Linked DNA regions of Methanococcoides sp. AM1. The main gene of each other region encodes a partner of the protein of the gene in region 2 in a complex. Links are inferred from orthologs where the notes say so. Each region holds a gene or a part of one and is shown on either strand. Other genes may lie near its edges.

The links. Proteins that work in one complex are often made in the same cells at the same time.
Region 1: the proteins of hdrC (region 2) and hdrA2 are in contact, whole or in part, in a cryo-EM structure (PDB 7BKB), measured with the Methanospirillum hungatei proteins. The link is inferred for Methanococcoides sp. AM1 from one-to-one orthologs. Residues at the interface, in WP_011448820.1 of Methanospirillum hungatei: Arg18, Arg19, Tyr20, His21, Leu22, Asp24, Ile40, Asn42, Met43, Cys44, Tyr45, Gln46, Arg65, Leu66, Arg69, Val72, Leu73, Leu75, Glu78, Arg100; in WP_011448822.1 of Methanospirillum hungatei: Lys396, Tyr441, Glu455, Tyr458, Tyr459, Gln462, His463, Lys467, Phe468, Ile469, Phe488, Asp491, Leu493, Leu494, Arg496, Pro497, Val498, Asp499, Val500, Glu501.

What each region holds. Positions count from the first base shown.
Region 1 is NZ_CAAGSW010000003.1:56,883-62,737, forward strand. The notes cover bases 1,659-4,725. They hold hdrA2 (CoB-CoM heterodisulfide reductase HdrA2), read right to left. Parts: upstream 4,336-4,725; coding sequence 1,981-4,335; downstream 1,659-1,980. Other genes in these bases: E7X57_RS05430 (4Fe-4S binding protein), read right to left, coding at 1,659-1,984; E7X57_RS05440 (hypothetical protein), read right to left, coding at 4,424-4,714. Also shown: Glu-tRNA(Gln) amidotransferase subunit GatE, read right to left, coding at 1-479; more of E7X57_RS05430, read right to left, coding at 695-1,658; MmRce1 family CPBP family CAAX prenyl protease, read left to right, coding at 5,219-5,855. UniProt on the Methanocaldococcus jannaschii protein: Part of a complex that catalyzes the reversible reduction of CoM-S-S-CoB to the thiol-coenzymes H-S-CoM (coenzyme M) and H-S-CoB (coenzyme B).
Region 2 is NZ_CAAGSW010000001.1:276,757-282,421, forward strand. The notes cover bases 1,321-4,197. They hold hdrC (CoB--CoM heterodisulfide reductase subunit C), read right to left. Parts: upstream 3,050-4,197; coding sequence 2,591-3,049; downstream 1,321-2,590. Other genes in these bases: hdrB (CoB--CoM heterodisulfide reductase subunit B), read right to left, coding at 1,684-2,565; glnA (type I glutamate--ammonia ligase), read left to right, coding at 3,445-4,197. Also shown: E7X57_RS01400 (tetrahydromethanopterin S-methyltransferase subunit F), read left to right, coding at 1-117; tetrahydromethanopterin S-methyltransferase subunit MtrG, read left to right, coding at 114-341; mtrH (tetrahydromethanopterin S-methyltransferase subunit H), read left to right, coding at 356-1,312; more of glnA, read left to right, coding at 4,198-4,794; E7X57_RS01430 (glutamine amidotransferase family protein), read left to right, coding at 4,866-5,665.

The DNA of each region.
Region 1 (5,855 bases), on a different replicon or contig from region 2:
ACACACAGGACATCAACACCCACGTCTCCTTCGGAAGTGTCGAGATGTCCTCCTCCGGCGAGGAAAGCTGTTCTCTGGAATCCGCTTGTATTTGATCCGTCCACAACTATCTTTCTCATGACATGAAGTTGCTCCACTGGTATCATGTGCAATAGTTTTGCAATTGATAATGCGATGTCAAGTGACTCTTTATTAAGTTCACGAGGTGGTTCCTCATCATTTTCCACAAGGCAGGTGCTGTCGTATGCTTTATATATATATTTCCTGTTGACCTTTGTCTGCTCGAGTGCTGCCCTGTCGGTCTCTCCCATCTCACTTGCAGTAGGTCTCAGGTAACGGAAAAATTCAAAGTTCGACTCATCCGTGTCACGTATCTTAGTAGGGCATTTACAGAAGAGTTTCTCTTTTGAGTTCAACTGCTGATGAATCTCAAGTCCGCATTTTAATCCAAGTTCACGGTAGTCGATCTTTTTGCTCATAGAAGTATCACCAATTGCTCTTTCACGATCTAAGACAACAAAACGTGTTAGGCGTTATAAAAGTATTGTTTGCTATTTATTTACTGGTGTCAGAATATCGCCTTTTACTTGTCTTTAATCATTTTTGATAATGATCTAAAGCTTATCTTAAGACAATATGTGTGTCTGATGGTAAGGCATTTCCTATGGCTGAATACCTAAAGACCTTGTGGATCTTACTTTTCCATGGACCTGTGGATATCTCCTGCATCACCTTTGTTCAGTTTCCTTCTGAACTTTGGATCGGTAAGTACATCCCTGGCTGTTTTCATCCTGTCAAATACTTTTCCCATCATCTCTTCATCGACCTCGGGGAACGCGATGTCCACATGCTCTTTCAATGGCTCGGTTCCAACCTCAAGTGCTCTTGAAAGATCCGGTCGCTTTCTTTCTTTTGTGAGGAGTGAATCAATAGCATCCTTCCACTCTGATGCCCAGGGTGTGTCGGGGATATCAGTATGATTCACTTTGCTGCGTGCAACTTTTATCACATCAACAGGACAGGCATTGACACAGGCTCCACAGTAAGTGCAAAGGTCGTGTACTGCAGCGATGTTCTTTCCGTCCTCCGGGACATACCATAGGTGTGAAGGGCAGATGTTAAAACAGGCATGGCAGCCCTGCGTGTCACATTTCTCAATGTGTTCTTCAACAAGTACCAGCTCACCTTCGAATGGTTTGATCAGATCGACCGCATCATAAGGGCAGACCGCATCGCACCAGCCGCATCGTGTGCATTTATCATCATCGACCGTCACATGTCCTGAGACCACAGGCGGTTCGCAGGGACGTTCTCCTTTTACTCGAATGGCATCTTCGGGACAGATATCCTGGCAGAGCATGCAGTAGTCGCACATGTCCTCGTCAACAATAAGTTGATCAAAAGGCATGGGGTCGGTTGCTGTCGGCTCCTTTTCCAGCATGAGGAAGGCATCACAGAAAGCTGCACATATGCCGCAGAGATTGCATTTATCGGTATCTATCTCGATCTCGCCTTCAGCGTTCTCTTTTAACGGAGCTATCTCTTCCTTTTTCGGGAAGGTATATTCCAGTTCAATGGCATCCTCGGGACATGCTGCTTCACAGAGGGAGCAGGGCACGCATTTCTCGTTCATCTCAACCTTGTATTCCAGTACAGGATAGAGCTCTTCTTCAGGGAAGTCCCCTTCAGTCCTCATTTCCAGCGCTGTTACAGGGCAGAAGTTCACACACATAGAGCAAAATGTGCATTTCTCAAGGTCCATCATCACAGGTGGTGCGTCCATGCCTGTGGCTATTTCCTTGATAGGTCCGAGCTCCAGTGCCTTTGTGGGGCAGATCCTTACACAGATGCCACAGCCAACACATCTCTTGTAATCGTAATCAAGCGTCTTTTCAGACCGATCGGAGGCCAGCTTGTAAAGTACGTGGTTTCCCTGTATGTCCATCTCTCTTGAGACTTCCATGGGCTTCTCTTCATCACTCACTCCTGCACCTCCGGTAATTCGGAGCCAACAGGTCCAAGTTCGGTCAGTTCGTCGACGAAATCCTCTATGGTCTTTGCAAATTTATCTCCTTCTGCTGCGGATATCCATTGCAACTTAAGTCTTGCAGGGTTCAGACCTATCTCATCGAGAACTTCCTTTAGGTTCTCCATCCTGTGTTTTGCATCATGGTTGCCGAGGATGTAGTGACATTCATCAAGGCGGCACCCTGTAACGAGCACTCCGTCAGCACCTCCCTGCAATGCTTCCAGTACGAAATCCGGGTCTACCCGTCCGGCACACATGACCTTGATGATCCTGACGTTTGTCGGATATTGTATCCTTGATGTCCCTGCAAGGTCTGCGGAACCATAGCTGCACCAGTTGCAGAGGAACGCAATGATAAGCGGGAACTCGTCCTTTACCTCAAGGGCTGCTCTGATCTGTGCTATGATCTGCTCATCGGTGCTGTGGGGCATGTTAATGGCATCTGTAGGACATGATGCACTGCATGAACCACATGTCTGGCAGGATATCTCGTCTACCACTGCTTTCCCGTCTATTACTTTGATAGTATTGAAATTGCAGGCACTTTCACATATGCGGCATCCGATACATTTTTCCGGATCGACATGTGCACTGAAGGGGTCGTTCTCAAGCTCTCCCTTTGCCAGCAGGCGGGTGGACCTTGCAGCGGTTGCACTTCCCTGTGCAATAGATGACTGTATTTCCTTTGGTCCTGAAGCACAGCCTGCGATGAAGACACCGTTTATGTGGGCATCCACAGGTCTCATCTTCGGGTGTGCAATGGAGAGGAACCTGTCAGGTCGTTTCGAGAGGTTCAGCATCTTTGCTATCGGGTCTGAGGTAGTGCTGGCTTCGATTCCTGTTGCCAGGACTACGAGATCGTAAGGATCCTCTCGGATGGCACAATCGAGCGTGTCCTCATACCTGAGCTGCATCTGTCCTTGCGGGTCAAGCTGTACTTCGGCTACTTTGCCCCGGATGAAATTAACTCCCATTAACTGTGTGCGTACATAGTATTCCTCATACATCTCACCGGCAGCACGTATGTCAATATAGTGAATGGTAACATCGGTTTCGGGATAGCGCTCCTTTATCATCTGTGCATTTTTCATGGATGACATGCAGCAGACCCGGGAGCAGTAGGGATTACCAACGGTCTCGTCCCTGGAACCGACACACTGGATAAAAGCGACTTTCTTCGGGATCTCATGCGTGGAAGGCACGACCACTTTACCACGTGTTGGTCCTGATGCGTTGAGCAGTCTTTCCAGCTCCATATTGGTCAGGACATCCGGATAGACGCTGTAACCATACTCTTCCTTGCGTTTTGCATCGAATCCCTGGTAACCGGTTGCAACTATCACAGCTCCGACCGTAAACGAGAATTCTTCTTCCTTCAGGTTAAAGTCGATTGCATCTGCCGGGCAGGCTTGTTTGCAAAGTCCGCAACCAACGCAGTATTCATTGTTGATGTAAGCCGACTGCGGGACAGCCTGTGGGATTGGCATGTTGATGGCCTTTGTCTTACCAAGGCCGCTGTCGAATGGATTAGGTATTTCCACCGGGCAGACGTTTGAACATTGATCTATACACCCTTTGCAGCGGTCGACTATGACATACCTGGGATTCTGGACGCCTTTCACAGTAAAATTGCCTACTGAACCGGAGATCCCTGTGATCTCGGAGTAGGTCCGCATCTCAATGTTCGGATGGTTCTGCACATCTGTCATCTTCGGTGCCAGTACACATATTGAGCAGTCATTGGTGGGGAATACTTCGTTAAGCAATGCCATCTTACCGCCGATGGTCGGTTCCTTTTCCACCATGTAGACGTGTGTTCCGGCGTCTGCGAGTGTCAGGGCTGCCTCGATACCTGCAACACCACCACCGATAACAAGGACATCCTTGTTCGCCTTGAACTTGCGGATCTGCAATGGAGCCAGCAGCTTGAGCTTTGCCACGCCCATTTTGATAAGATCAAATGCTTTCTGGGTGGCCATGCTATGGTTGTGCATGTGCACCCACGAGCATTGCTCGCGGATGTTCGCGATCTCCAGAAGATAAGGATTGATCCCTGCTTTTTCGAGGACACGCTTGAAAGTGGTCTCATGGAGCTTTGGAGTGCACGCTGCTACCAATATCCTGTCGATGTTGTTTTCCTTGATGTCCTCGATCAACTGCTCCTGTCCGAAGTCAGAGCACATGAACTGGATGTCCTTTACAAGTGCAACATCCTCCATCTCCTCGATCTTCTTATGCAGTGCATCCATGTTGATGACATTGGCAATGTTCAATCCACAGTGACAGACATATACTCCGATTCGCATGCGGCAAGCTTCCTCTTTAAGGTTGGTTAATTTATGAGGTAATGAATATCTAAATTTGACTATTAATTAGTACTAACATCAATTGGCATCATTTACATTTCTTTCCAATGCCTGTGAGGGTGAACATAGTCCTGATGTCATCTGCAGTAGCAAAGTTCTCATAGGCTTCCTGCGCTTTTTCGGGACTTGGGTGCATCTGGACAAAAACACAATCAAGTTTTCCATCCTCACTGGTTGTAATGATACGCAGTTCATGGTCCCCGACCGGTATCCAGATGATGATTTGCCCCATCTCTTCATTGTAGTTGAGGTCAACTTTGAACTCTTCAAGCTGCTTGCTCTGCTGGACGATTTCAGAACTTTCGTTAGTATCGGTCATGTTACCCAAGTATGCATTACTTATTATTAATGGTTGTGATTCATTCCTGCACATCCCGTGGCCTGCACAAAAAAGCTATATACAACTAATTACATTAAGGGGTTGCACGTCCCGAATCACTTACATGATAACGGTTATTGATGTGCATTATTTGCAACAGGGGCCCGTGGTCTAGTCGGTTATGACATCGCCTTTACACGGCGGGAATCAGGAGTTCGAATCTCCTCGGGCCCACCATGTTCATTTTCTGATGATTTTCGAGATGAAGAGCTTTGATTTTTTGATTCTGGATTTCCAATTGAGGGCTCGTTTATGCTGTCAGTGAGGTGTTGAGCATAGCTCATCACCTCGTTTCGCGCTCCAGAAGTGAGATCTGGGTGTTCAAACAGAAAATATATATTTTAATAGCAAGTTTTTACTATTACTTCAACATTAAATTTATACACATGCTCAAATATTATTGCCCTTTCAAAAGCCACAGTAATTAAGACCAGGAGAAATTAAATGATACCTAACTATAATTACAAACCCGGCATCTATTATCTTTCAACTTTTATCATAACCTATGCTCTCTGGTTTGCAGGAGCATATGTAAGCTTTCAGGATGGCGGGGACGGGTTATATATGCTGCTTATGCTGCCCGGGCTAATGGCACCATTTCTTATCTCAATTGTTATGATCATCGGGTCTAAAAATGTGGATCTTAGAAGAGATTTTGTCAACAGGTTGATCAACATAAGACTTATACAGCCAAAAATTCTCCCTGTATTTATTCTGATAATGCCTCTCTCAGTGCTGGCATCGATCTTTATTTCCCTGTTGTTCGGAGGATCTACGTCACAGTTCCAGCTTGCTGAAGGCTTCTCCTTCTCTACCGGTTTTGTCCCTGTATTATTGTTGCTTTTACTTGCAGCAGGCTTTGAAGAGCTGGGGTGGCGAGGTTATGCCTTTGACAGCTTGCAGAGCCGGCACACATACTTCAAGGCATCGCTTATTTTCAGCATACTGTGGTCACTCTGGCACTTTCCGCTGATGTTTGTCAACAACTCCTATCAGTATGAGATATTCCATGAAAGTGTCTGGTATGGTGCGAACTTCTTTATCAGCATCGTCCCCATGGGAATGATAATCAGCTGGATAT
Region 2 (5,665 bases):
CTCGACTCCGGAGTTAATGCTACAGCTGCAACCGGTTTCATTGTCGGTTTCGCATTTGCAGTGCTGATGGTACTGATACTCCCATTGATCATCTGGCAAGTAGGTGGTGTAATATGAGCGATGGAAAAAGCGCAACAGCAAGTGTTGTAACAGACCCTGCAGATTTCAACGAGGTTCTTGAGAAGCTCAATGAGATCGACGAAAAGATCGAATTCGTAAACAGTGAGATCGCACAGAGGATCGGAAAGAAAGTAGGAAGAGACATAGGAATCATATACGGAGCAGTCGCTGGTATATTGATGTTCCTCATCTACATTTCAATATCCCCGATACTCATCTGATAAGAGGTAATAACATGTTCAAATTTGACAAGAAACAGGAAGTATTCGAGGTTGGAGGCGTCAAGTTCGGCGGTCAGCCTGGCCAGTACCCAACAGTTCTGATCGGTTCAATGTTCTACAACAGACACAACATCGTGACCGATGAAGATGAGGGAGTTTTCAACAAGGAAGCAGCAGACAATCTCTGGAACCACATGCTTGAGATGACAGACGTAACCGGTAACCCATGTGTTAACCAGATCGTCGGTGAAACACCACAGGCAATCAAGAAGTACATTGACTGGTTCGTTGCAGAGGATGATAAGACACCATTCCTTATCGACTCTTCAGCAGGTGAAGTACGTGCAGCAGCAGCTGAGTACGTAACAGAGATCGGTGTAGCTGACAGGGCTATCTACAACTCTATCAACGGTAGTATCCATGATGACGAGATCGAGGCTATCAGAAAGAGTGACATCGATGCTTCAATCGTCCTTGCATTCAACGCAACAGACCCAACCGTCAAAGGAAAGCTCGAGGTTCTTGAGTCCGGTGGCCCAGGTCAGAGCATGGGTATGCTCGACATCGCAAAGGACTGTGGAATCACAAAGCCACTCGTCGATGTAGCTGCAACTCCACTCGGAGCAGGTGCAGGTGCATCCATGAGAGCAGTCGTTGCTGTAAAGGGACACTTCGGTCTCCCTGTTGGCGGTGGATACCACAACCTTGCATCCGCATGGGACTGGATGAAGGAATACAAGAAGCAGTTCGAGACAAAGGAACAGCGCAAGGCAGTTTATATGCCAGCAGATATCGGAACAAACCTTGTCCCACAGACACTTGGTTCAAACTTCCAGCTGTTCGGTCCTATCGAGAACACTGACACAGTCTACCCTGCAACCGCACTCGTAGACATCATCCTTGCTGAGACCGCAAAAGAGCTCGGTCTTGAGATCATGGATGAGAACCACCCAATCAACAAACTGGTTTAAACAAACCAGTTTCTTTTTTCTCTTTTTTGTTAACTGCTTTTTCTCGTATTTCTGATCGTTCTTACCACCATGATTCCATCATGGGATTGCAAACCCAAAAACAAAGCTATTTACACAATGTAGCAGTTTATCTTAAAATAATTAGAAAACAGAGTGTTTTATTTATACTGTGTATAGTAATTACAACTTATGAATTTAAATAATTTATCTGGCACAATCTTTGCCATCATCATCGCCTTTGCAATCATAATTATACTTGGACTATTGTTATTCGGAAGGTAATTGAATATTATTAAAGAAGAACTACGACTTCATAGCTGTGGCTCTGGTCACATGATCAAAAAAGTAAAGGTATAAAATAAAAGGAAATATTATACGAATTTCTCAAAGAACTCTGAGTTCTTCGTTTCATTCAGGTCGATCCCCAGATCCTCCACAGAGAAACCAAGAGCCAATCCCAGAAGCTGTGTGTAGTGAAGTACAGGAATATTGTGCGAGGTACCATGTTTCTCATTGAGATCCACCTGCCCGGCATCCAGCTGCATATGGCAGAAGGGGCATGCATTCACAATGCAATCAACGCCCACGGATTCGATCATGGATAATTTGTGACCGGTAAGTGCAAGAGCTTCATCAGGTAATGCAGATCTGACCCCGCCACCAGCGCCGCAGCACTCCGTCTTGTCAGGATATTCTACACTTTCCGCACCTGTAGCTTCCACAAGTTCATCAAAGAACGATGGCCTCTCAACACTTGAACCAACACGTCCTTTAGATGGTTTCAAAAGATGACAACCATAGTGCACAGCGATCTTCAATTCTAACGGCCGGGTGATGATCTCACGGATCTTCTCCGTACCAACTTCTTTGTACAAAAATTCGGTGATGTGACGGACATCATGACTGCCCTTAATGCTCCTTCCGATCTTTCCAAGATGGGAGTTCACGTCTTTTTTAAGCTGTTCATCTGCCCTGACCTCTTGATTTGCATCAGCAAGTGAGCCATAACAACCATTGCAGATCGTTAGCAGGTCGCGGTCCAGCTCTTCAGAAAGTGCAATGTTCCTGCCGGCCAGCGCAAGCCAGGTGGCTTTGTCAAAAGAACGGAGCACCCCCGGAGCAGGGCAGCATGATGCACCTTCCAGGTCAACACAGTCTACTCCAAGTTTATCAAGACAGAGCTTTGTGCTCTTTTCAATACCTGGATAACGATTAGGGATGACACATCCCAGAAAAAGTGATACATTTGTCATATATTTCCCTCGGAACTTAAAGACATCATTTATCGGACATCAATTCATCGAACTTACATGATGCCAGCAATTTCTTTACCTCTTCCAACCCTTCCGGGAAACTGTGAACTGTAGGTGGTAGCGGATCAAGCCCCAGAGCTTCCCTCTTTGCCCTGTTCTCTTCATTAATGGGGACGGCATGCCCATGTTCCAGCAGCAATTCCCCCACCGCCCGGTGTTCAGGATAAATTATACCTTCGTGAACAGCAAGTGCACGCATCTCGAATATAGCATCAACAATATCTATGCCACGCGGGCACCTCTCCTGACAATTGTAGCAGGTAGTGCACATCCACAAGGAATCATCAGAAAGGACTTCCGGATCATTGCGTGCCTTCTTCAGGAGCTTTCTGACATTCAGGCTTGTATGTCTTCCCGAGGGACAGCTACCGCTGCAAACCCCGCAATGCATGCATTTTAGAATTGTAGAGCCGGTCTTTTCCATACGGGAAAGTACATTCGGTTCATTTCTGACAGACATCAAAGGGAGTTATCTTTTCATACATTATAAAAGATGCCATTGCACACTTTGGTGCAAACCATGAAAAGCAATCGTTATATTAGAGTACATTTATAAGATTTATATATTCAGAGTGTACCCGTCAGTATAACTGCTCACAAGGGGGACAAAATGAGCAGTATGAGGCGTCATTTAAGATCATGAGGTCGAGGTGCACTAAAGGTCTGTAGTGATGCTATCATTGCCAATAATAGTAGTGATTAGAATGAAGAAAAAGTTGCTATGGCGAATATAGAAAAGTAAAAAACATAAAAGTAAACAATAGTTTTAAATAGTATAATGCGGAAGGAAGATTCTGTATACCCAACGGAAGTGCAGATATGACAAACTCTGACAAAAAGATACAGACCAAGGAAGAAGTTCTGGAAGCAGTTACCGAATGTGATGTAAAGTTCATCAGAACACAATTCACAGACACATTGGGAATGATCAAAAGCTGGGCGATCCCTTCAGAGAATCTGGAAGATGCATTCAATGATGGTGTTATGTTCGATGGCTCATCCATCGAAGGTTTCACAAGGATCGAAGAATCGGACATGATGCTCATGCCTGACCCGACCACCTTCAACATACTCCCATGGAGACCATCTGAAGGTGCAGTGGCACGTATCATCGGCGATGTCAAACTGCCTGACGGGACACCTTTCCAGGGAGATCCCAGATACATCCTCAAAAGAGGAATCCAGCAGGCAAAGGACATGGGATTCACCATGAACGTCGGACCGGAACTGGAGTTCTTCCTCTTCAAACTGGACGAGCACGGAAATCCAACTACCGAACTGACTGACTATGGTGGATATTTTGACTTTGCACCCCTCGACAGGGCCCAGGACGTTCGCAGGGAGATCGACTATGCCCTCGAGCACATGGGGTTCAAGCTGGAAGCCTCACACCACGAGGTCGCACCCTCACAACACGAGATCGACTTCAGGTTCGGGGATGTCCTGACCACAGCAGACAGTGTTGTGACCTTCAAATACGTTGTCAAGTCCATTGCCTACCACAAAGGGTACTATGCAACATTCATGCCAAAGCCGCTATACGGCGTCAATGGCTCAGGAATGCACGCAAACCAGTCTCTGATGACAGAGGACGGGAAGAATGCATTCTACGACCCTGATGCAGAGAATGGCCTTTCTGAGAACGCCAGATACTACATCGGAGGACTCCTCGACCACATCAGCGAATTTACAGCCATCACAAATCCGGTGGTAAACTCTTACAAGCGTCTCGTCCCGGGCTATGAGGCACCCATATACATCACATGGTCCGACAGCAACAGAAGTTCACTTATCCGCATCCCTGCTGCAAGAGGAAAGGGAACACGTGTGGAACTCAGGAACCCGGACCCTTCATGCAACCCGTACCTGGCATTTGCAGTGATGCTGGAAGCAGGACTTGATGGTATAAGGAACAGGATCGAACCCGGAGAATCACTCAGGATGAACATCTTTGAACTTAGTGAAAAAGAAAGAGAGGACATGGGGATCGAGTCACTTCCCGGCAACCTGAAAGCAGCGATTGACAAAATGAATAAGAGCAAATTCGTGAGAAACGCTCTTGGAGACCATGTATTCGAGAATTATCTCGCTGCAAAGACTGCGGAGTGGGATGCTTACAAGGCACGTGTGCATCAATGGGAACTTGACACGTACCTTAGCATATTGTAAGGACTTTACCCTTACACCCCTCCGCCCTGACAACAATATGCGGTTCATATTAATTTAACAAGGTGATAAAAATGTGTGGAATAATAGGTGTGATCGACAGGAAAAGGGCACTGATGGATGGTTCCAGTATTCGCGATGCACTGAGTCTTATGAATGAAAGAGGAAGTGGAGAAGGTGCAGGCTATGCAGCATATGGGATATATCCTGATTATCAGGACTGCTATGCGATCCATGTTTTCTTTGACAACCTTGTAGAACCAAAGTCCCGGGTTGATCATATGCTCCATAAATGGGGCCGCATCGTGCACCAGGAAGCTATACCAACATACGAGCAGGACGGACTTAAAAGGAGCCACATCCCATGGAGATACTTCTTCAAACCTTACAGTGACCTGATGGCAGGAAGTACAACTCCTGAAGATGATGTCATGAAGTACATTGTCATGGAAACAAATTCCAACATACAGGGAGCACTGATATTCTCATCCGGAAAGAACATGGGAGTTTTCAAAGCTTCCGGCTGGCCCGAGGATGTTGCCAACTTCTACCGCATTGAGGACTACAAAGGATACATCTGGCTTGCACACAACCGCTATCCAACCAATACCCCGGGATGGTGGGGAGGAGCGCACCCATTCAACCTTCTTGACTGGGCAGTCGTGCACAACGGAGAGATCACATCATACGGTACGAACAGACGTTATGTTGAAAGCAATGGATACACCTGCAGCATGTTCACCGATACCGAAGTAGTCGCATATCTTTTCGACCTTCTGGGCAGAAGGCATGGACTTCCGGAGGATATTGTGGTAAAAGCACTTGCACCACCGTTCTGGGATGAGATAGACAATATGCCGGAAAAGGAACAGGA